DNA from 2 places in the Clostridium sp. ETTB3 genome. Region 2 is predicted to be linked to the other one. Evidence: a T-box and tRNA genes for the amino acid it is inferred to sense, from the RefSeq annotation. Region 2 holds a T-box; the other holds one or more tRNA genes.
The links. A T-box is a leader RNA that pairs with one kind of tRNA and senses whether it is charged. The one in region 2 lies ahead of pheS (phenylalanine--tRNA ligase subunit alpha), so its partner is inferred to be a tRNA-Phe.

Region 1 (11,804 bases), 1.1 Mb from region 2:
TGCGAGTGAAGATGCTCGCTACCCGCGATTGGACGGAAAGACCCCGTAGAGCTTTACTGTAGCTTAGCATTGAATTCCGGTATTGTCTGTACAGGATAGGTGGGAGACTGGGAAACTAGGGCGTCAGCCTTAGTGGAGTCAACCTTGGGATACCACCCTGACAGTACTGGGGTTCTAACAGGACGCCATGAATCTGGTGACTGGACATTGTTAGGTGGGCAGTTTGACTGGGGCGGTCGCCTCCTAAAAAGTAACGGAGGCGCCCAAAGGTTCCCTCAGAACGGTCGGAAATCGTTCGTAGAGTGCAAAGGCAGAAGGGAGCCTGACTGCGAGACCTACAAGTCGAGCAGGGACGAAAGTCGGGCTTAGTGATCCGGTGGTACCTCGTGGGAGGGCCATCGCTCAACGGATAAAAGCTACCTCGGGGATAACAGGCTGATCTCCCCCAAGAGTCCACATCGACGGGGAGGTTTGGCACCTCGATGTCGGCTCGTCGCATCCTGGGGCTGTAGTAGGTCCCAAGGGTTGGGCTGTTCGCCCATTAAAGCGGCACGCGAGCTGGGTTCAGAACGTCGTGAGACAGTTCGGTCCCTATCCGTCGCGGGCGTAGGAAATTTGAGAGGAGCTGTCCTTAGTACGAGAGGACCGGGATGGACTGACCTCTGGTGCACCAGTTGTTCTGCCAAGAGCATGGCTGGGTAGCTAAGTCGGGAAGGGATAAACGCTGAAAGCATCTAAGCGTGAAGCCCCCCTCAAGATGAGATTTCCCATAGCATAAGCTAGTAAGACCCCTTGAAGAACACAAGGTTGATAGGTCAGAGGTGGAAGTGCGGTAACGTATGTAGCTGACTGATACTAATAGGTCGAGGGCTTGACCAATAATATAAAATAATTCATATGCAATTTTGAAAGAATAAATTATTTCAAAAATTAATAAGTAATATCTAGTGATGATGGCATAGAGGAAACACTCCTTCCCATTCCGAACAGGACAGTTAAGCTCTATAGCGTCGATGGTACTGCATGGGTGACCGTGTGGGAGAGTAGAACGTTGCTAGGTAATGTGGCTCGATAGCTCAGTCGGTAGAGCAGAGGACTGAAAATCCTCGTGTCCCTGGTTCGATTCCTGGTCGAGCCACCAGGTATGGCGCCATAGCCAAGTGGTAAGGCAGAGGTCTGCAAAACCTTTATTCCCCAGTTCAAATCTGGGTGGCGCCTCCAAAAAAACCTACAAGTTTTCTTGTAGGTTTTTTTTATTTTATATATAAGAAAATATAAAATTTTTGAAGTAATAAAATTAGTAATATAAATGAATTTTAAGATTTAGAACTATAAATTTGATATTACAAAGTATATGTAGATATATCTACTTGGGTTTTAATTTTTATAAGAAATAAATTACTAACAAAATTATTAACATAATAAATAAAGATATCCACAATTAAATTTAATTTAATTGTGGATATCTTTATAATTAAATCTTTATAATTAACTAAACATATCTTTTTTATATAAAATAAATGCAGTTATAAGTGTTAAAATAATTGTAAGAAATATAATTATAATAAATCCTTGTGGATTATCTTGAAGGGGTAAAGCTACATTCATTCCAAAAATTCCACCAATAATAGTTGGAATAGCCATTAATATGGTAACTGATGCAAGAACCTTCATAACTATATTAAGGTTATTTGATATAACAGAAGCAAAGAAATCCATTGTACTAGATAAAATGTTACTATATATATCAGTCATTTCTATGGCTTGTTTATTTTCGATAATTACATCCTCTAATACGTCTTGATCATCCTTGTATTTTTGCATTATATCCATTTTAAGCATTTTTTCTAAAGTTACTTCATTAGCTTTTAATGAAGTAGAGAAATAAACAAGTGATTTTTCTAATGAATGTAATTGAATTAATTCTCTATTTTTCATTGATTTATGTAATCTTTTTTCAATCATTACACTTTTTTTATCTATTTGTCTAAGATAAATTAAATAATAAGTAGAAATTCTATTTAAAATTTGTAATATAAATCTAGATTTTTTAAATGAAAAAAACGATTTAATTCTTCCATTTATGAAATCTGTCAGTATTCTACTATTTTTTAGACAAACAGTGATAATTTCTTTTTCAGAATGAATTATAGCTAAGGGATAAGTATCATAAGTTAGTGAATTATCCTCCATTTCAGTGAATGGAATATCTACAACTACTAATGTAAACCCATCTTCAACATCTATTCTAGAAGTTTCTTCATCATCAAGTGGAGCTCGTAAGAAATTTAGTGGAACACCAGTTTTTTTAGAAATTAATATTAATTCTTCTTCTGATGGTGCAACAATATTAATCCAACAACCATTTTCAATTGAATCTAATTGCTTTAATGATGAATTTGTTTCACTTATGCTTTTGTATATTTGAATCATAAATGTTACCTCTCTATTAAATAATAAATTCTATAATAGGATTATATCATAAAAAGTATTAGATTTTAAAAATATGATTATTTGTGATTAACAGTTAGATTAAATAAGATATTTTAATATATTAATTAAATAATCAATAAACTAGAGATATAAAAGAAAATATAAGCTTGTACTTTCTTTTATAAAATTAGTATAATCAAAATATTGTTAGAGAAAATAATATAGAAATATTTGGGGGATATAATTATGCATAAAGAAATTAAACGAGGGAAAAAAACAATTGCAATAATAGTTTCGTTATTAACTATTACTGTTACATTATATATATATCAATTTTTTAAAATTAATTTTGAGAAAAATATTGAAATTAAATATTGTGCAGAAGTTTTTCTTATTATAATAACATTAATAGTAGTATGTAAGCAAACTAGCAAGTGTAAGCTTTCTTATAAATATTGTATAATTTACGATAAACTAATAATAAATAAAATAAAAAGTAAAAATGAAGAAAATGTTGAAAGCGTTAAGATAAAAGATATACTTTATATTGGAGAAAAAAATAATGCTCCAAAAGAGTATAATAAATGTAAATGTGTAAAACATTATATTAGAAAATTTAATAATGAAAAAAAGTTATTATGTATATATAGAAAAAATGGAAAAGTATATAGGTTTGTTTTTGAACCAAGTGATACTTTAATTTCCCGAATTAAATCAGTAAATTAAAATTATAAATATAGATAAAATAAGGTAGTTATATTAATTTTTTATAGCTAGCTTATTTTTTTATTAAATTTAAATAAAATATTTATAGTAATAATAAGAAATTAGGTATAGAGATTAAATATAAGGGCAAGACTTAATAAAAAAGGAGGGATATATTTATGGAGATTAGTAATAAAGATATATGGAGAGATTCAAAGAAATATTGTATAATATGTGAGAATGAATGTATTGGAGATGGAATTCAAATAATCAATAATTTTATTTGTAATAAATGTATTGAAAGAATGAATTTAATAGACGTTGGTAGTGATGAATATGAGATTATAAAAAATAAAATTAAGAATTCTATAGCACATAAGATTATAAAAAATAAATAAATTAACTTTAAGATACTTGAAAGGATTGTAAGGATGGGTAAAGGAAAATTAATAATTATTGAATCAGGTTCAGATGCTAGTGGAAAAGCAACTCAATCACAAAGATTATATGAAAGATTAATTCAAGAAGGTAAGAAATGTTTAAAAATTACATTTCCTGATTATGATAGTGATTCATCAGCATTAGTTAAAATGTATTTGAATGGTGATTTTGGAAAAAATCCTAGTGCTGTCAATCCCTATATTTCATCAACTTTTTATGCTGCCGATAGATATGCATCTTATAAAACTAAATGGGGTGAATTTTATAACAATGGTGGAATAATTATAAGTGATAGATATACTACTTCTAATATGGTACATCAAGCAGCTAAATTAAAAGATGATGAAAAGGATAAGTATATTGAATGGTTATATGATTTAGAGTTTAATATCTATCAAATACCTAAACCAGATCATATAATATTTTTAGATGTAGAACCAGAAGTAAGTCAAGAACTTATGAAAAATAGAGCTAATAAGTTTACTGGTGGAGAAACAAAGGATATTCATGAAAGTAATAAAGAGTATCTAATAAATTCTTATAATAATTCATTATATATTGCAGAAAAATATAATTGGGATGTTATTAAATGTTGTAAGGATTCTAAACTTAGAAGTATTGAAGAAATAAGTAATGATATTTATGAAAAAGTAAAAAATTATATATAGATTTTGATTGGGTTGTTTAAAAAACAAATTATTTTAAGTTATAATTTTATTTTTTTACAATCCTTTTTTATTACAATATATTAATATTTAAAATAAATAGAAGATAACAGTAAATATTAATATAATATATTATTTAAATATAAAGTTTTAGTAACTTTTTATATATTTATGATAAAATATATAAGAAGAATTTATTAATGAATGGAGGTATATGGTATGAAATTAGTTTTAGCTATAGTACAAGATGATGATGCTATAGATTTAATTGAAGAATTAACAGATAAAGATTATAGAGTAACTAAATTAGCTACTACAGGTGGGTTTTTAAAATCAGGAAATACTACATTAATGATTGGTGTTGAAGAAAAGGAAGTTAAAAACCTTATTAATGTTATTGAAGATGTTTGTAAAAGAAGAAAAGAAATGGTTCCTACATCAACACCAAATACAATTGGCACAAATTCAGGAATGTATGTGCCTTATCCAATTGAAGTTGAAGTTGGTGGAGCTACAATATTTGTTTTAGATGTAGATCAATTTTATAAAGTTTAATTAAGTTGATTAGGAGGTGGCTGTATGAGGGACTTTATAGGACATGAAGCTTTAATTAATAATTTTAAACAGAGATGTTTAAAAAATACTCTTTCTCATGCACACCTCATTGCAGGAGAAGACGGAGTTGGAAAGGGTAAGTTAGCTAATATTTTAGCTAAGTTCATTTTAAATGGAGATTTAGATAGGGAATATGTAGATATTATTAATTATTCAAGTGAAAAATCATCATTTGGAGTAGATGATGTTAGAGATATAATAGAAGAAGTATATAAAAAACCATTTGAAAAAGATAAAAAGGTAATTATTATTCATGAGGGGAATAAGCTTACAATTCAAGCACAAAATACATTACTAAAAACTATAGAAGAACCTCCAAAAGGAGTTTACATAATAATATTATGTGAAAGTTTGGAATTGATTTTAGATACAATAAAATCTAGATGTGAAATTTATAAATTAAAGCCATTAACTAAAAGTGAATTATATGAATATATAAAAATTAAGAAGTTTAATTATGATGAAAATGAAATCAAATCAGCAATAGCTTTTAGTGAAGGGGTACCAGGTAGAATAGATAGGTATTTTAATGATGATAAATTAAGAGAGTTAAGAAACAATATTGTTATATTAATTAAAAATTTAAATAAAAATGATTTAGAAGATATATTGCAGCAAGAAGAAAGTTTTAGCAATTTAAAAAATGATAAAGAAGAAGTATTAAATATATTTGGATTATTTATAAGAGATATTTTAATAAACAAGGAAATTGAAAATGAGGAATTTATCATAAATAGTGATAAACTTGAAGATATAAAAGAACTTACTAAGGAAATGTCATTTAAAAAATTAAATAATATGATAAAGACAATAGAAGAAGCTCGAAGAAACATTAAAAGTAATGTTAGTTGGGGAATGACACTACGTGTAATGTTAATGGGCTTCATGGAGGGTTAAATATGATAAAGGTTGTAGGTGTAAGATTTAAAAAAGCTGGTAAGATATATTATTTTGATCCAGCTGATATGAATATACAAAAGGATACATATGTAGTAGTAGAAACTGCTAGAGGAATTGAATTTGGTGAATGTGTAATTGGAATAAAGGAAATAAATGAGAATGATATAGTTTCACCACTTAAAAGTGTATTAAGAATAGCAACTAATGAGGATATAGAAAAACATTTTAAAAACAAAGATAAGGAAAAAGATGCCTTTGATATATGTTTAAAGAAAATTCAAGAACATGGATTAACAATGAAACTTATAGATGTAGAATATACCTTTGATAATAATAAGGTTATTTTTTATTTCACAGCAGATGGAAGAGTTGATTTTAGAGATTTAGTTAAGGATTTAGCAACAATATTTAAGACTCGTATAGAGCTTAGACAAATTGGAGTGAGAGATGAAGCAAAAATGTTAGGTGGTCTTGGCCCTTGTGGAAGACCAATGTGTTGTTCAAGTTTTTTAGGAGATTTTGCATCTGTTTCAATTAAGATGGCAAAGGAACAAAATTTATCACTAAATCCAACTAAAATATCAGGTATTTGTGGAAGGCTTATGTGTTGTTTAAATTATGAACAAAGTACTTATGAAGATATAAGAAAGAGAATGCCTAAGGTTGGTTCAATAGTAAAAACTAGTGAGGGTACAGGGGAAGTATTCTCAAACAATATTGTTAAGGAAAGCATTAAAGTTAAACTTAAAAAGGGAGAAGAAGAAGTATTAGAAGAATTTAAAATTGATAATATTGAACTTATAAAAGGACATTATGAAGATTCTATTGATGATGATGATATAAAGTTAGAAGTTGAATCAGAAGAAGATAGAAAATTAATTAAGGATTTAATTAAAGGAAATTAGAAATAAAAATTAATAAATTAATTCACTGTATTTTTATAAATGATTTAAAAAATTTATTAAAATTTATTGAAAATTATAAAATTAATACAAAAATGTATTTATATGTTAAAAATTAACTTTAGCTTTAAAAAAAAAAGTAGGTATGATAAAATAATTATGTTATTAAAATATTGGGGAGGTGTTTTTAATGGCATATGCAATTAATGATTCATGTGTTAACTGTGGAGCTTGCGCAGCTGAATGTCCAGTTAACGCTATAAGCCAAGGAGATACTCAATTCGTTATTGATGCAGATACTTGTATCGATTGTGGAAACTGTGCAAATGTTTGTCCAGTAGGAGCTCCAGCTGAAGCTTAATTTAACCAAAAGGGTCATCAAATAGGATGACCCTTTTTTACGTATAAATCATTTATATAAGGATATAAAAATTTTAATTTATAAATATGTATAAAATATAAGTATTAAAAATTTAATTATTATTAAAATGATAGAGAAAGTTATAAATTAAATGAAATTTATAAAAAATAAGTAATAATTAAATAATTTAAATAAAAATACTAAATTTATGTAATAGACAGTGAAAAAAATTTTATATATAATTAAAGTCAAAGAAGGTCAAATAACGTTTAGGAAGGTGAAATTGTGGCAAGAATTTCAGATATAATAGCACAGTTTATAAATGACATGATAGAAGAGGAAGAAGATAAGGAGGTAATTATTCAAAGAAATGAGTTAGCAGATAAATTTAACTGTGCACCATCTCAAATAAATTATGTATTAACTACAAGATTTACATCTGAAAAGGGATATATGATTGAAAGTAGAAGAGGTGGTGGTGGCTATATTATAATTAGAAGAGTAAATTATACAAACAAGGAACAACAATTAGAAGCAATCAATAATGCAATAGGGGTTAGCTTAACTTATAATTCTGCAGTATTGCTTTTAGAGTATTTATGTGAAAAAGAATTAATTACGAAAAGGGAACTTGAAATTGTAAAAATATCAATTAACGATAGAACTTTAATATTAACAGAAGATAAAAATAAACTAAGAGCTGAGATACTTAAGGGTATTATAATGGTAATTTTATCATAATAATTATAGTAGAGTGATAAAAGTAGTAAAGGGTTGGGTCATATTTATAAAATTTTATATTAATCTATATTAGATTTTATTTGGAGGTGACACTGTGATTTTTGGGAGGTTTACAGAAAGAGCACAGGTTGTATTAATAGAAGCACAACAAGAATCTCAAAGTTTTAAACATGGGTATATTGGAACTGAGCATGTTTTATTAGGAATATTAAAGGAAAATGGGTATGCAGGTCAGCTTTTAACTAATAACGGAATTACTATAGATAAAGTAAAAAAAATGACTGAAGATTATTTAGGATTTGGTGATGATGAAATTTTAACAGGAGAAATGTTATTAACACCAAGAGCAAAGAGATTATTTGATGATAGTTTAGATATAGCAAGAAAATATGGGCATAGTTTTATAAATCCTGAACATATATTAATGGCGCTAATAAATGAAGGCGAAGGAGTAGCTTTTACTATTTTAACAAGCAGTAAGGCAGATTTTACTTTAATTAAACAAGAGTTAGATAAATATATTTCAGGAAATGAACTTAGAGAAAATAAGAAATCAATACAAAAAGAGAAAAAGCAAAATAAAACTCCTGTATTAGATCAATATAGTACTGATTTAACTCAAAATGCACAAGAAGGAAAACTTGATCCTGTAATAGGAAGAGAAGAGGAAACTCAAAGAGTTTTAGAAATATTATGTAGGAGAATAAAGAATAATCCTTGTTTAATTGGTGAACCAGGTGTAGGAAAAACAGCTATAATAGAAGGATTAGCACAAAAAATTGTAGCTGGAGATGTCCCTGAAAGTTTAAGAAGTAAAAGATTGTTAGTTTTAGATATTACATCTATGATTGCAGGAGCAAAATATAGAGGGGAATTTGAAGAAAGATTAAAGAAAGTAATGAATGAACTTAAGAATGAAGATGATATTATAATTTTCATTGATGAAATTCATACTATAGTTGGTGCTGGTGGTGCTGAAGGAGCTATTGATGCATCTAATATTTTGAAGCCTGCTTTAGCAAGGGGAGAAATAAAATGTATAGGTGCAACAACAATTGATGAATATAGAAAGCATATAGAAAAAGATGCAGCTTTAGAAAGAAGATTTCAAACTGTAAATGTTGAACCACCAACTAAAAAGGAAACAATAAATATTTTATTTGGATTAAGGGATAAATATGAATCACATCATAAAGTTAAAATTACAGATAGTGCATTATATATGGCTGTGGATTTAGCAGATAGATATATAACTGATAGATATATGCCAGATAAGGCAATTGACTTAATAGATGAAGCTGCAGCCAAGGTAAGAATTTCAAGACTAACTTTGCCACCAGAAATTAAACAAAAAGAATTAAATATTGAAAAAGTAATTAATGAAAAAGAAGATGCAATTAAAAATCAAGATTTTGAAAAAGCTGCTAGCTTGAGAGATAATGAAAGAATTTTAAAAGAAGATTTTGAAAAAATTAAAAATGAATGGAGAGCTCATAGTTGTACAGAAGTTCAAACAGTTGATGAAGATGATATTGCAAAGGTTGTTTCAATATGGACTAAAGTACCAGTAGAAAGATTAACTGAAAAAGAGTCAGATAAGTTATTACATTTAGAAGATATATTGAAAAAGAGAATAGTTGGTCAAGAAGAAGCTATAAAATCATTAACAAGGGCAGTTAAACGAGCTAGAGTTGGTCTTAAAAATCCAAATAGGCCAATTGGAACATTTATTTTTTGTGGACCAACTGGTGTTGGAAAAACAGAACTTTGCAATGTGTTAGCAGAAGTTATGTTTGGAAAAATGAGCAATTTAATTAGGATTGATATGTCTGAATATATGGAAAAACATTCTGTTTCAAGATTAATTGGTGCTCCTCCAGGATATGTTGGATATGAAGAAGGTGGTCAATTATCAGAAGCTGTAAGGAGAAAACCATATTCGGTTGTTTTATTAGATGAAATTGAAAAGGCACATCCAGATGTATTTAATATCTTATTGCAAATTATGGAGGATGGAAGATTAACAGATGGTAAAGGTAAAGTTATAGATTTTAAAAATACTATTGTTATTATGACATCTAATGTTGGTGCTCAAAAAATAAAAAATCAAAGAAAAGTTGGATTTGATACTAGCTTTAACGCAAATGAAGCAGAATATGAGAAAATAAAGGATATAGTATTAGAAGAATTAAAGGTAGCATTTAAGCCAGAATTTTTAAATAGGGTAGATGATATAATAGTATTTAATCAATTAAAAGAAGAAGATACACTAAAAATAGTAAATTTAATGTTAAATGATACTATAAGTAGGTTAAAAGAAAAAAATATTGATTTAATTTATGAAGAGGATTTAAATAAGTTTCTTATTAATAAAAATAAGAATCTTGAGTTTGGAGCAAGACCTTTAAGAGGAATAATTAATAGAGAAATAGTAGATAAATTAAGTGATGAATTGCTTAAGGGGGAAATAAAAGTTGGAGATAAACTAAAAGTTGAATGTAAAGATGAAATATTAGTTTTTTCTCATAGATAAAATTATAAAGAAAAAAGTAAGACTTTATTTAACTGCCACTTGTCAATTTGACAGGGTGCAGTTCATATTGTTCTTACTTTTTTTCTTTATAATTTATTTAATGTTGTCATCATGTATATTTTCATCTAAATTGGAATTAACAATCATATTTTCTATACAATCTAAAGTTGAATTATTAGCATAATTACTAGATAAGTTTTTAGGTTTATAGTCATTTAAAATATTTTTTGACTGAACTTTTTTTAAATAAGATTTATCTATCAAAATACCATCTCCTTAGGATTTATATGAATATTATTTCCAAATAATAAATAATTATGTATTATTTGCGAATAAAAATATTTTCAACTGGTATAGACAACTATATGTATATATAATATAATGAATTTGGGAGTGATAATTATGATAGATAAGAATAGTCCAATACCAGTGTATTATCAATTAAAAAATGATTTAATTAAAAAAATTGCTAGGGGAGTTTGGAAGGCTGGAGAATGTATAGCTAGTGAAAGAGAACTTTGTGAAATATATGAAGTCAGTAGGATGACAATAAGACAAGCAATTGGAGAATTAGTTCAAGAAGGTATCTTAGTTAGAAAAAAAGGAAAAGGTACTTTTGTATGTGAACAAAAAGTAAATCAAAAAGATATGATGAGTTTTACTGAAATGATTAAACAAAGTGGTAGAAAACTAAAAACTAATGTTGTTTATTTTAAAATCATAGATACTCCAGATGATATGCAAGATATTTTTGTGTTAGACAAGTTGTATAAAATAACAAGGCAAAGAATTGTAGATGGAGAATGTGTTGCACTAGAAACTGTATATATTCCAGTTGATTATTGTGGAAATATTAATGAAGAAATGTTAGAGGGCTCGTTATATAAAGTATTAGAAGGCTTTGGATATGTTATTAGTCATTCTAATTCATCTATAGTAGCAGTTAATTTAAATAGTGAAATGAGAATTTTATTAGAATGTGAAGAAAATACACCAATATTAAAAACAACAAGTAAAATATTTACTAATTCAAATAAATTGTTATTTTTAGAGGAAGCGTATTATAAATCAGATAAGTTTACATTACAAGTTAATATTTCAAGAAAGGAAGGAGAGATAATATGAAATTAATAACTGTTGATAATTATGAAGAATTAAGTAAGGTGGCAGCAAGAGAGCTTGCAAGCACTATAAAAGAAAAGCCAAATGCTATTTTAGGATTAGCTACTGGAGGTTCACCAGTTGGAATGTATAAAGAATTAATTAAAATGTATCAAGATGGAGAATTAGATTTTTCAAAAATTAAAACAGTAAATCTTGATGAATATGTTGGATTAAATCCAGAACATGAGCAAAGTTATAGACATTTTATGAATGAAAACTTATTTAATCATGTTAATATAAATATTAATAATACTATTGTTCCTAATGGGCTAGCTCAAGATTTAAATGCTGAATGTAAGGAATATGATAAGAAGATGGAAGAGCTTGGTGGAATAGATGTTCAA
Region 2 (11,804 bases):
ATTTCTTACCATAAGAGAAGCTGTTTTACCTGGATGATAGCTTGGATTTTCACTTTCTCTAACATATTTAGCCTTAGTTATTCCTAATCCATCAATTACATTTTCAACTATTCCCTTAAGGTCTAAATAATCACAATCACCATAAATACCAATAGTTAAAACATTCTTTTCTGTTGGTAATTTAGTTTGATCTTCATTTGGAATATAAGTTCTACCAATTTCAAATAATCTTACATAATCATTATTTCTTGAATAATTTCTTCCTAAAGATTCCATTATTGAAGGTAAAGTCGTTGTTCTCATAACACTATAATCTTCACCTAAAGGATTTTTAATTTTAACTACATTTCTTAATTTACTATCTGCTGGTATATTTACCTTATCAAATACCTTAGGTGATACAAATGAATAGCTTATTGATTGGTTTACACCACTTCCTATCATTGTTTCAATAACTACATCAGTTAATATATCATTCTTATATTTAGGTTCTCTTTCAGTTGCAACCTTAAATATAGTAGTTGGTATTTTATCATATCCATATATTCTAGCAACTTCTTCAGCTATATCTTCTTTTATAGCAATATCAATTCTAAATGTTGGAATAGTTATATTTAAATCATTACCATTTAATTTTGTTTTTAAATCTAATGAATCTAAAGCTTCCTTCATTTCCTCCTTAGATATATCTGTACCTAAGAATTTATTTATCCATTTAGAATCTACAGTTATAGAGCTTTCTTCTTTTACAGAATTATAAACATCTATAGTTCCTTCCATAACTTCACCGCAACCTAATTCACAAATTAATGCACAAGCTCTATCTATTGCAAGTTTAGCTAAGTTTGGATCTATATCTTTATCAAATCTTGAAGAACTTTCTGATCTTAAGTTTAACTTTTTAGAGCTAACTCTTATATTAGTTCCTTCAAAGTTTGCAGATTCAAATATTACTTCTGTAGTATCATCTTGAATTTCTGAATTTAATCCACCCATTATTCCAGCTATAGCAACAGATTTAGAACCATCTTTTATCATTAATATACTTGAATCTAATTCTCTTTCTATTTCATCTAAAGTTGTAAACTTCTCACCATCTAAAGCTCTTTCAACAACTATTGTTTTGCTTTCTATTTGTCTTGCATCAAATGCGTGCATTGGTTGACCAAGTTCTAACATTACAAAGTTAGTTATGTCAACTATATTATTTATAGGTCTAACTCCAGCTTCTAAAAGTCTTTCTTGCATCCATCCTGGTGATGGCTTAACCTTAACATTTTTTACACCCTTAGCCATATATCTTCTACATAATTCATCTTTAACTTCCACTTTTAATTCATCATTAATGTTTGATGAACATTTAGCTTCGTAATTTAAGTTTGGCATTTTATAAGATGTTCTTAATGTTGCAGCAGTTTCTCTAGCCATACCAACAATACTTAAACAATCTGGTCTATTAGATGTTATTTCAAAATCTAATATAGCCTTATTTAATCCTAAATATTCTTTAATATCCATTCCTATAGGAGCATCAGCAGGTAAAATCATTAATCCATGAACAGGCTCATCTCCAGCTATTCCCAATTCCTCTTCAGAACAGAACATTCCATTAGAAACTACCCCTCTCATTTTACCCTTTTTTATTTCAGTTCCATCAGCTAAAATAGACTTATGTAAAGCTACTGGTACTATATCTTGCTCTTTCATGTTAGTTGCTGCTGTAACTATTTGTATCTCTTCTGTACCTATATCAACTTGACAAACACTTAATCTATCAGCATCTGGATGTTTTTCTATCTTCTTAATCTTGCAAGTAACAACATTTTTTATGTTATCTCCTTGTATTATAACCTCTTCTAAAGCTGAACCCGAAAGAGTTAATTTATCTCCTAATGTATGTGGATCTACGTTAACTTCAGCGTAGTCCTTTAACCAACTATATGGTATTTTCATTTTATTTACCTCCTAATTAAAACTGATTTAAAAATCTCATATCACTTTCGTATAATGCTCTTATATCATCAATACCATACTTAAGCATAACCATTCTATCTACACCAAATCCAAAAGCAAATCCGCTGTAAACTTCAGGGTCTATTCCACAATTTCTTAAAACGTTAGGATGTACCATTCCACAACCTAAAATTTCAATCCAACCGCTTCCCTTACAAACTCTGCATCCTTTTCCTTCACAAACAAAACAAGTTGCATCCATTTCAGCTGATGGTTCAGTAAATGGAAAATGGTGTGGTCTAAATTTAGTTACAACCGTATCTCCAAACATCTTTTTAGCAAACAACTCTAAAGTCCCTTTTAAATCTGCAAAAGTAACCCCTTTATCAATTACTAATCCTTCCATTTGATAAAATATTGGTGAATGTGTAGCATCTACAGCATCTGATCTATAAACCTTACCAGGAGATATCATCTTTATTGGTGGTTCCTGATTTTCCATTGTTCTAATTTGTATTGGTGAAGTTTGAGTTCTTAAAACTATATTATCATTAATATAGAATGTATCTTGCTCACTTCTAGCTGGATGATCCTTTGGTATATTTAAAGCTTCAAAATTATAATGATCAAGCTCAACTTCTGGTCCATCTTCTATGCTAAATCCCATTGAGATAAATATTTCCTTCATTCTTTCTAATGTTAAATCTAAAGGATGTCTTTTTCCTATAACTTGCTTTTTCCCTGGAAGAGATATATCAATTACTTCACTTGCAAGCTTAGCATTTTTTTCTTTAGTTTTAATTGCAGTTCCAACCTCTTCTAACTTTGCTTCAACTTCACCTTTTGCTTCATTAACTAATTTACCTACTACTGGTCTTTCTTCTGGTGATAATGAACCCATTCCTCTTAATATAGTAGTAAGTTCACCTTTTTTACCAAGATATTTAACTCTTATTTCTTCTAAAGCTCCACTATTTTCAGCAGTAGCTATTTCATTAAAAGCAGCTTCTTTAATTGCTAATAATTTTTCTTGCATTTTTATTCTCCCTTCTTATTTTTAATAAAATTTTAATGGGTTTATTTATTTTAATACTTTTTTAAAATTTCCCATAAAAAAAAGGATACTCAGTCCACAAAGGGACGGAATATCCGCGTTACCACCCTAATTGATATGAAAATTTATTCATATCCAGCTTTATTAAATAACGGTTTTACCGCTAACTACTACTACAACTTCATAGCTAGAACTCCTGAGTGAACTTCAATAAGACTTCATGTAAAAAGGCTTACAGTCTATGGCCTTTTTTCCCTGGACATTTTATCAAATTTACTTTCTCATTCACAGTTTTTAAATATTTATTTACAACTTATTATACAAATAACTAAGTTGTTTTTCAATACCTAGTTTTAAATTAATTTTTACAAAGTCTTTGTCTTACTTTTTCAAACAATATAATTGATGTAGCAACACCAACATTTAAAGACTCTGCTCCCCCAGGCATTGGAATTTTAACCTTTTTATCAGCTAAATCAAATATTTCATTACTTATTCCATTACCTTCATTTCCTACCGATAAGATTACTTTTCCACTTAAATCTTCATCAAAAAAGTTTTTTGATTCTTCTAAAGAAGTTGCTACTAAACTAAATCCTTCACTTTTAAGATTCATTAAAAAGCTTAAGTCATTATCATAAATTATAGGAACATAAAAAATTGATCCCATTGTAGATCTTATTGTTTTGTCATTGTATATATCTACAGTACCTTTTGTTAATATTATTCCATTTACCCCAGCTGCATGAGCTGTTCTAATAATTGTTCCTAAATTTCCTGGATCTTGAACCTTATCACATAATAAATAAAAATCACCATCTATATTATTTGCTGAATTATTTATATTTACCACAGCAATAATGCCTTGAGGATTTTCTGTAGAAACTACTTGTGAAAATAATTCATCTTTTAATTGATATATTTTAATGTTATCCAAATACTCTTCTAAATAATCATTAATTTTATCTTTTCCATGTTCATTTACAATTAAATATTCTATATTACACTGTGCCTTAAATGCTTCTTGAACTAACCTAAATCCCTCAATTATATATTTATTTTCCTTAGTTCTATATCGTCTTTCTTTTAATTTTTTTGTATTTTTAAATAATGTGTTGTCTTTACTTTCAATGATTATCAACGTTATACCTCTTATTTTTTCTTTACTAACATATCTTCTAAATTACTTAAATCATCTGCTGAGCCAATTGCCACAATTATATCATCGGCTGATAATATATCTTCTGCTTTTGGTGATATATCTATACTCTCACCTTTTTTAATAGCCATAATATTAATTCCATATCTACTTCTAAGCTTTAGTTCTTTTAAGCTCTTTCCATCCCATTCATTAAGTACTCTTAATTCCATAATGCTATAATCTGGAGATAATTCTATAAAGTCTAAAATACTTGCTGATACCAAGTTATGAGCAACTCTAACACCCATATCTTTTTCAGGTAATACTACTCTATCTGCCCCAATTTTATATAATACTTTTGCATGTAAATCACTTTGCCCCTTTGCAATTATATACTTTACACCTAGTTCTTTAACTAAAAGAGTAATCATTACACTAGCTTGTATATTAGAACCAATAGTTACAACCGCAACATCAAAATTTCTTAAACCTAAAGTCTTTAATGCACTTTCATCTGTTGCATCCATTTGAACTGCATGTGTTACATTATCTGCTATTTCTTGAACAGAATCCTCATCCATATCTATTGCTAAAACCTCATGTCCTAATGAATACAAAGTCTTTGCAACAGATTCTCCAAATCTCCCTAATCCAATAACTACAAATTGTTTAGTATTTGCCATATTTCTTCCCCTAACCTATTAAAATTTTTCCTTCTGGATATTTCACACCAGATTTTTCCTTTTTTCTTGTGAGTGATAACACAACTGTTAAAGGGCCAACTCTTCCTAAATACATCATAATTATAATTAAGATTCGTCCTATATTACTTAAATCAGGTGTTAATCCTAATGTTAATCCTGCAGTTCCAAAAGCTGAAATTGTTTCATAAAATATAGACATAAATGTTGTACCCTTTTCTGTATAAGATAATAACATTGTTACTATGACTACTAATGTAAATCCTATAAATAATAATGTAAATGCTTTATATACTAAATCTTTACTAAATCTTCTTTTAAATACTTCAGAATCTTCTCTACCTCTTATAACAGAAACTACAGTTACAATTAAAACTCCTATTGTAGTTGTTTTAATTCCTCCAGCTGTAGAGCCTGGAGAACCACCTATAAACATTAAAATAATAGTTAAAAACTGACCTGCTGTAGTCATACCACTTGTTGAAATACTATTAAATCCTGCGGTACGTGGTGTTACAGATGCAAAAAATGAATTTGTCAGTTTATTTATAAATGACATTTTTGATATAGTTTGTGGATTATTATGTTCAAATAAAAACATTAAAAGTGTTCCACCAACTACCAATCCTGTTGTTATTAATAAAACCATTTTAGAATGAATAGAAACTCTTCTTATGCTTTTGCATGTGTATAGTTCACTCCAAACAGTAAATCCTAATCCTCCAATTATTATTAAAATAGAAAGTACCATAATAACTACTACATTTGTATTAAAAGATATTAAACTATTTCCTTTTCCTAATACGTCAAATCCAGCATTACAAAAAGCTGAAATAGAATGAAACAAGCTATAAAAAGCCCCTTTCCCAAAACCAAACTCTGGAATAAATTGAGTTGATAATAATAATGCCCCAAAAAATTGAACTGATACCGTAAATACCAAAACATACTTAACCATTTTTACTAACCCTTGAATGTTAAAAGTATTCATTGCATCTTGTAAAATTAATCTTTCTCTTAATGTAATCTTTTTCCCTAAAATAATTGCTATTAATGTAGTAAAAGACATAAATCCTAAACCACCAATTTCTATTAATATCATTATAATTGTTTGCCCAAACATATTCCAATAACTCCCAGTATCAACTACTATTAATCCTGTTACACATACTGCAGAAGTTGCTGTAAAAAGTGCATCTAAAAAACTAGTACTTTCCCCACTTGCTGTAGATATTGGTAAAGTCAATAATATTGTTCCTATTAAAATTATCACTACAAACCCTAAAGCTAATATTTGAACTCCCCTTAACTTTATATATTTTTTAAGATTCCAGTTCATTGTCTCACCTCCTAATTTAATAAAATATTATGTTACTATTTTGGACTTTTTTATTTTGTTTTATGTTTAAAAGTTCACCATGTATTTTACCACCTTTAAATGCTTTTTCATAGTTATTCCATCTTAAATTTTATCTTTATTAAAGTATAATTATATCAATATTCCTATAATTTTTTATTATTTTAATATAAATTAAATTTACATGATAAAAGGGTTGATTATTAAATAATACAACCCTAAATTTTCAAATTAATTATTTAACTTTATATTTTTTAATTTTGTACTTTCACAATTTGCACATCCAGCGCAATAAAACACTCTATCCCCAAATACATTTACTATAGTATCTATAAACTCTGTATTTAAGCAATTTTCTTTATGATGAATTATAACTTGTTTTGGTGCATTAGTTATTAATCCACTAATTATAATATCTTCCATTTTAGCTTCAGTATCAACTTTACATTCAGCTAATTCTTTCATAAATTCATTAAAAATATCATTTCCATATCCATCTTTTAATTCATATCCACCACCCTTATGGATATAAATATTAATTTTTTCAATTTTACTTTCCTGTATATCTACAAAATATTTTAGTAACTTTACAAACTCCCTGTATTCCTTTTCAACCATGTATTCTTCTACAACTTTATCTATTATTTCTTCTATATCTTCTCTTAATTCTTTCATTCTAAAAGTAATAAATCCTTGTATGTTTATTTCTTCATTTTCTTCTAAACAAGTCTTTATTTTTTCAATAATAGAATTTATTTTACTTATACAAAAAATCATTTTTTCATCTTTTAAATTTTCTTCACTTCTTAAAACTTTCATAATCATTTCTTCAACTTCTAATATTTCTTCTTGCTTTAGAAAAAAATATGTTTCAGTTAAAAAATTAAAAAGTTCCTTTTTTCTATATTTTTCAATTACTATATTATATAAAATATTACTTATATATAAATATATCATTCTTTTTACTTTCTCACTATAACCTTCTTCATCGCACATAATCTTTACTAAGTGAGAACTGCCTTCTTTGCTCTCCACAAGACCTATAGTTATATTTTTCTTTTTTAATAATTCTCTTAGTTCTTGCAACTCACGCACTAATTCTATCTCATTATTATGCACTACTTTCATTATAAACATGGATTTCACTCCTTTCTTAATATTAGTATGTATTAATTTTTTTTCTATATACTAAGTTACATGTACACTTATTATAAAATATTGATTTTTTTATAAATATTTTATATCTTATAATAAATACACTTGTATAAGGAGAAAAATTATGATTGCTTTTATAGATTATAGAACTTCAAATGAAGAAATAAATTCCTTAAAAAATTTAAATATTGATGTAATAAAAGTTCCTTGTAATAATAACCTTTATCCTGCAATTAATGGTCATGTTGATATTCAATTAAATATTTTAAATTCAGATACTAAAACAATAATTTTAAATAAAGATATTGATAATAATTTTAAAAAAATACTTCAAGAAAAAGAAATTAATTTTATAAATAGTTTCAATTCATTAAATAAAAATTATCCAGAAAATATCTCTTTAAATGCTTATATTACCCCAAATTATTTAATACATAATTTAAATTTTACTGATAAAGAAATCATAAACTATTGCAAAACTAAAAAACAAATTCATATAAAACAAGGATATTCAAAATGTTCTATTTTACCACTTAGAGAAAAGGTTGTTATTACTAGCGATATGGGAATTTATAAAACATTAATAAAAGAAAATTTTGATGTATTATTAATTCCATTTGGAGATATTGAACTTCCAGGATTAAATTATGGGTTTATCGGAGGTGTAGGAGGAATGATTTCTTCTAATTCCATGGCGTTTTTTGGTTCATTAGAAAAATACGCCTTTTGTGATGAAGTAAAAAAATTTTTATACAAATATGATATTAAGCCTATTTATTTACGTGATAGTAAACTTTTTGATAGAGGTAGTTTATTACTTTTATAACCTCCTATATATTACGTTTATAATATAGATTTGTTGAATATTATTTATATTTTATTCTTTTAATAAATTAAATTTTTTATGAATATTTTTTCTAAATTCACATATATATAAATATAAACAAATTTGGCGCTATAGCCAAGTGGTAAGGCAGAGGTCTGCAAAACCTTTATTCCCCAGTTCAAATCTGGGTGGCGCCTTTCTAACATTTAAAATCATATACCAAAAATATTTAATAAATTAATAAGGGGCTGTCGAACTAAATAATTAGTGCACAGCTCATTTTTGTTAATCATGACCACCCTTGCTCTGCGCCTGAAAGGTTTTGTTGCTGGCTGTGCTAATCGTACGTTGAAAAGTTTGTCAACTGCATATTGCCACTAACTACCCCTGAATGGGTTTTATTTTTTGCTTTTTTCTACCGGCTAACCCGTAAACGGGTCAATGTATTCTTTCAAGCTTATTTGCTCATATGCAATATCTTCTTGAATTTGATTTTTTATATACTCTTCTATAACTTTTTTATTACGCCCAACAGTATCTACATAATATCCTGTACACCAGAACTTCCTGTTTCCATATTTATACTTCATATTTGCATGTCTATCAAAAATCATAAGTGAACTCTTTACTTTAAGATATCCCATAAATTGAGCTACGCTCAATTTAGGTGGAATACTAACCAACATATGAATATGATCTTTACAAGCATTTGCCTCTATTATTTCAACACCTTTTTGTTCACATAACTTTCTTAATATTATTCCAATATCAGATTTTATCTTTACATATATTATTTGTCTTCTATACTTCGGTGCAAATACTATGTGATATTTACAATTTCATTTACTATTTGCTAAACTACTTATGTCGTTGTTCATTAACGACTCCTCCTTTGAAAAATATTTTAGTTGGCAAACCTAAAATATTTTTCTAAAGGAGGCATTTTTTTATTCACTCATAGCTATAAGCTTTTAGAACCACAGGTTAAATCTGTGGTATTCTCAATACAAAAAGAATAGCTTAATTCACAGTTAACCTATTCACTCTAATTATTGTGTTAGATTTTCCAAAGTGCCAAAGTACACTTTATTTTTTGATTATATCAAAAAAGTTTTTAAAAACAATTTTCTTCTTAGCTCTTTGGCTCTCCATTTTCAATTTAATATCTTTTACTTTCTTTTGCTCCTTGCTCACTCTATCTTCACACTTTAACATTTATTTGTATAATTTTAAATAATATTGATTTATTATAATATTATAAAAATAATTTACCTTTTTGTATTTTTGTTATATTATGTAAATTATAAAAAATATATATTTTATGGGGGTATTATTATGAATTTTAGTAAAAATCTAAAAATATTATTGGCTATACCTGTAATTACATCTTTATCAAGTGCTATGACATTTGCATCATCAATATCTACAAATAATCCAAATACAATTACTCAAGAAATCCAAAGTGAAGCAGAACTTTTGGCAAGTACATCTACTAGTAGTTGGACTTCTGGAAGTATTACCGATGTAAGTATTACCAAAAATGATACTAAATACAAAGATAGCTATTTAGTAAGCAAGATTAAACAAGATTCTTTTTCTGCTAAATTTACAATATATTCTGATACAGGAAAACTTGTTTCATCTTGTCCTAAAAATATAAGAACTTTATACGGTTCAGCGTCTCCTACTTATGCAAGTACAAGTGGAACTAAAACATCTGTTACATATAAATATGTATCATCAGCAGGAGATTATGAAGCTAACGTAACTGTAAGTTATAATATTAACTAGAAATAAAAAACTGCGTAGAATTATTCTTCTACGTAGTTTTTTCATTGTTATATTTTTATTTTATATATCGTATAAAATTTATTGGCTATCTAAATTAATTTGTTGAATAAATTTTGCTAAAGTATCACCTAAAATATCGATTTTGTTGAAATCTAAGTTTTCAGGGTTATCATTATCATTTAAAATTAAATCTGATATTCCTTGTTGAGCTATATGAATATTAGGAATACCGTTCTTTTCAAATGAAAAATAATCACTTACACCAGAATTGTTATTATAGAAATACTCAACTTTATCAGTGGAAAATGTATCAGAGTACTCAATATTATTTTCTTTTAAAGTTTCTTTTAAAGAATCATATAAGATAGATGAATCTTCGATTCTACTTATATTTTTGAGGGCAAGTGGGCCTGCACTTTTTGCACCAACACAATCTATGTTAATATTGTATATATCATCATAAATAGGAATAATATCTTCAACAAAATTTTGACTTCCAATAAATTGAGCCATTTCAGCATTAGTCATAACAAAAATAACGTCATATTTTAATGGAATAGTATCAATATCCTTTTTTAGTTTATTAATTATTCTAAAAGTAGTTGCTACTCCTGATGCATTATCTAAAGCACCATTACACCAAGCATCAAAATGAGAAGTGATTATAATGGCCTTCTTATTATTTGTACCATTAAGTTTACCAACTACATTAGAAAGGTTAAGATTTTCAGATTCATAATAAAAATTATTTAAAAAGGAATCTGAAAAAACTGGATTTAATTCAAGATCTTTAAATAAATTCTCAATATATTTTGTGACAAGTTTATTACCTTCAGTTCCAATAGCTCTATCGTTAATAGTTTCAGAACATAAATAATTAATAATTTCCTCTGTATTTGGAATATTATTAACTTTTGATGCAGGAGTTGATACTTTAGAAGTATTTCTAATTACAATATAAGATAATACTATTAATAGTATTAAAATTATAAATAATTTAAAAGACTTTTTCATTAATTAGCATATCCAGTAGTTGCTGAGATCCAACCAGTATAGGTATTATCAATTGTTTTTACTTTATACCATTTATGTCCAGTAGAATCTGTTGTAGGTCCATAATTAACTCTCCAAAGAACTGTTCCCTTAGGAAATGCAGTTATAATTTTGTATGATAAACCAGGCCCGGTTCTCAAATTAGCACCGCTATTAGCAGTAACTGTAAATGCACCAGCTTCTTTTGGAGCTATTTCAGTAAGCTGAGTATTATTTTCTAATGTTTCTGCATTAGTATTTATAGTAGGAATAATTGTACTGGAACCAATAATACTTAATGATAGTAATAATGTTAATATTTTTTTCTTCATTTTAAAACCTCCCAATATTTGTTTTCAAATAAATGGTAACATAAATTTAAATAAAAATATGTAAAATTAGAGTATATAAATGGATTTTTTATTTATCATTTTTTTACAATGAAATATAAGATTTAAAGTTGAAAAAGATTAATAAAGATTGAAAAAGATAACTATTTTAATTCTTAAATAATTAAGTTTATTTAACATATAAGTAATTTATATATATAATTACATTAAGTTAATTTAAATAAAGAAATTACAAGGGATTAAATGAATTTATAGAGTTGGGAACAATGGCTATAAAGAATGACTATATCAAGATTCTGGTAAATACGGGGCAGAAAGAATTATTTAAAGATATAGCAAAAAAGAAAAAGGTTAGTATGAGTGAGTTTATAATTGTAGCAACAGAGGAAAAAGCTTTGAGAGAGAAAGAAAAATTTGAGGGAACAAAGAGCTTGGAGTTTAGGA

Region 1: it has a tRNA-Phe gene. The T-box ahead of pheS (phenylalanine--tRNA ligase subunit alpha) is inferred to sense a tRNA for this amino acid. The anticodon was not compared.

Annotation. Positions count from the first base shown of each region.
Region 1 covers NZ_CP199832.1:175,795-187,598, forward strand. Annotated here, with positions in the region: rRNA gene ACUN06_RS00825 (23S ribosomal RNA) at 1-879, shown strand, start outside; rRNA gene rrf (5S ribosomal RNA) at 944-1,060, shown strand; tRNA gene ACUN06_RS00835 (tRNA-Phe) at 1,066-1,141, shown strand; tRNA gene ACUN06_RS00840 (tRNA-Cys) at 1,147-1,221, shown strand; gene ACUN06_RS00845 (magnesium transporter CorA family protein) at 1,489-2,433, opposite strand; gene ACUN06_RS00850 (hypothetical protein) at 2,680-3,159, shown strand; gene ACUN06_RS00855 (sigma factor G inhibitor Gin) at 3,318-3,536, shown strand; gene ACUN06_RS00860 (dTMP kinase) at 3,570-4,247, shown strand; gene ACUN06_RS00865 (cyclic-di-AMP receptor) at 4,464-4,799, shown strand; gene ACUN06_RS00870 (DNA polymerase III subunit delta') at 4,824-5,756, shown strand; gene ACUN06_RS00875 (PSP1 domain-containing protein) at 5,759-6,664, shown strand; gene ACUN06_RS00880 (DUF362 domain-containing protein) at 6,852-7,022, shown strand; gene ACUN06_RS00885 (CtsR family transcriptional regulator) at 7,308-7,763, shown strand; gene ACUN06_RS00890 (ATP-dependent Clp protease ATP-binding subunit) at 7,858-10,296, shown strand; gene ACUN06_RS00895 (hypothetical protein) at 10,390-10,560, opposite strand; gene ACUN06_RS00900 (GntR family transcriptional regulator) at 10,699-11,421, shown strand; gene nagB (glucosamine-6-phosphate deaminase) at 11,418-11,804, shown strand, end outside.
Region 2 covers NZ_CP199832.1:1,313,886-1,325,689, reverse strand. Annotated here, with positions in the region: gene pheT (phenylalanine--tRNA ligase subunit beta) at 1-1,953, opposite strand, end outside; gene pheS (phenylalanine--tRNA ligase subunit alpha) at 1,970-2,989, opposite strand; T-box leader at 3,087-3,305, opposite strand; gene ACUN06_RS06465 (TrmH family RNA methyltransferase) at 3,366-4,148, opposite strand; gene ACUN06_RS06460 (potassium channel family protein) at 4,160-4,831, opposite strand; gene ACUN06_RS06455 (TrkH family potassium uptake protein) at 4,842-6,188, opposite strand; gene ytxC (putative sporulation protein YtxC) at 6,438-7,343, opposite strand; gene ACUN06_RS06445 (DUF6873 family GME fold protein) at 7,486-8,187, shown strand; tRNA gene ACUN06_RS06440 (tRNA-Cys) at 8,313-8,384, shown strand; partial or broken gene tnpA (IS200/IS605 family transposase) at 8,610-9,065, opposite strand; gene ACUN06_RS06430 (hypothetical protein) at 9,523-9,978, shown strand; gene ACUN06_RS06425 (M28 family peptidase) at 10,057-10,992, opposite strand; gene ACUN06_RS06420 (SH3 domain-containing protein) at 10,992-11,342, opposite strand; gene ACUN06_RS06415 (hypothetical protein) at 11,627-11,804, shown strand, end outside.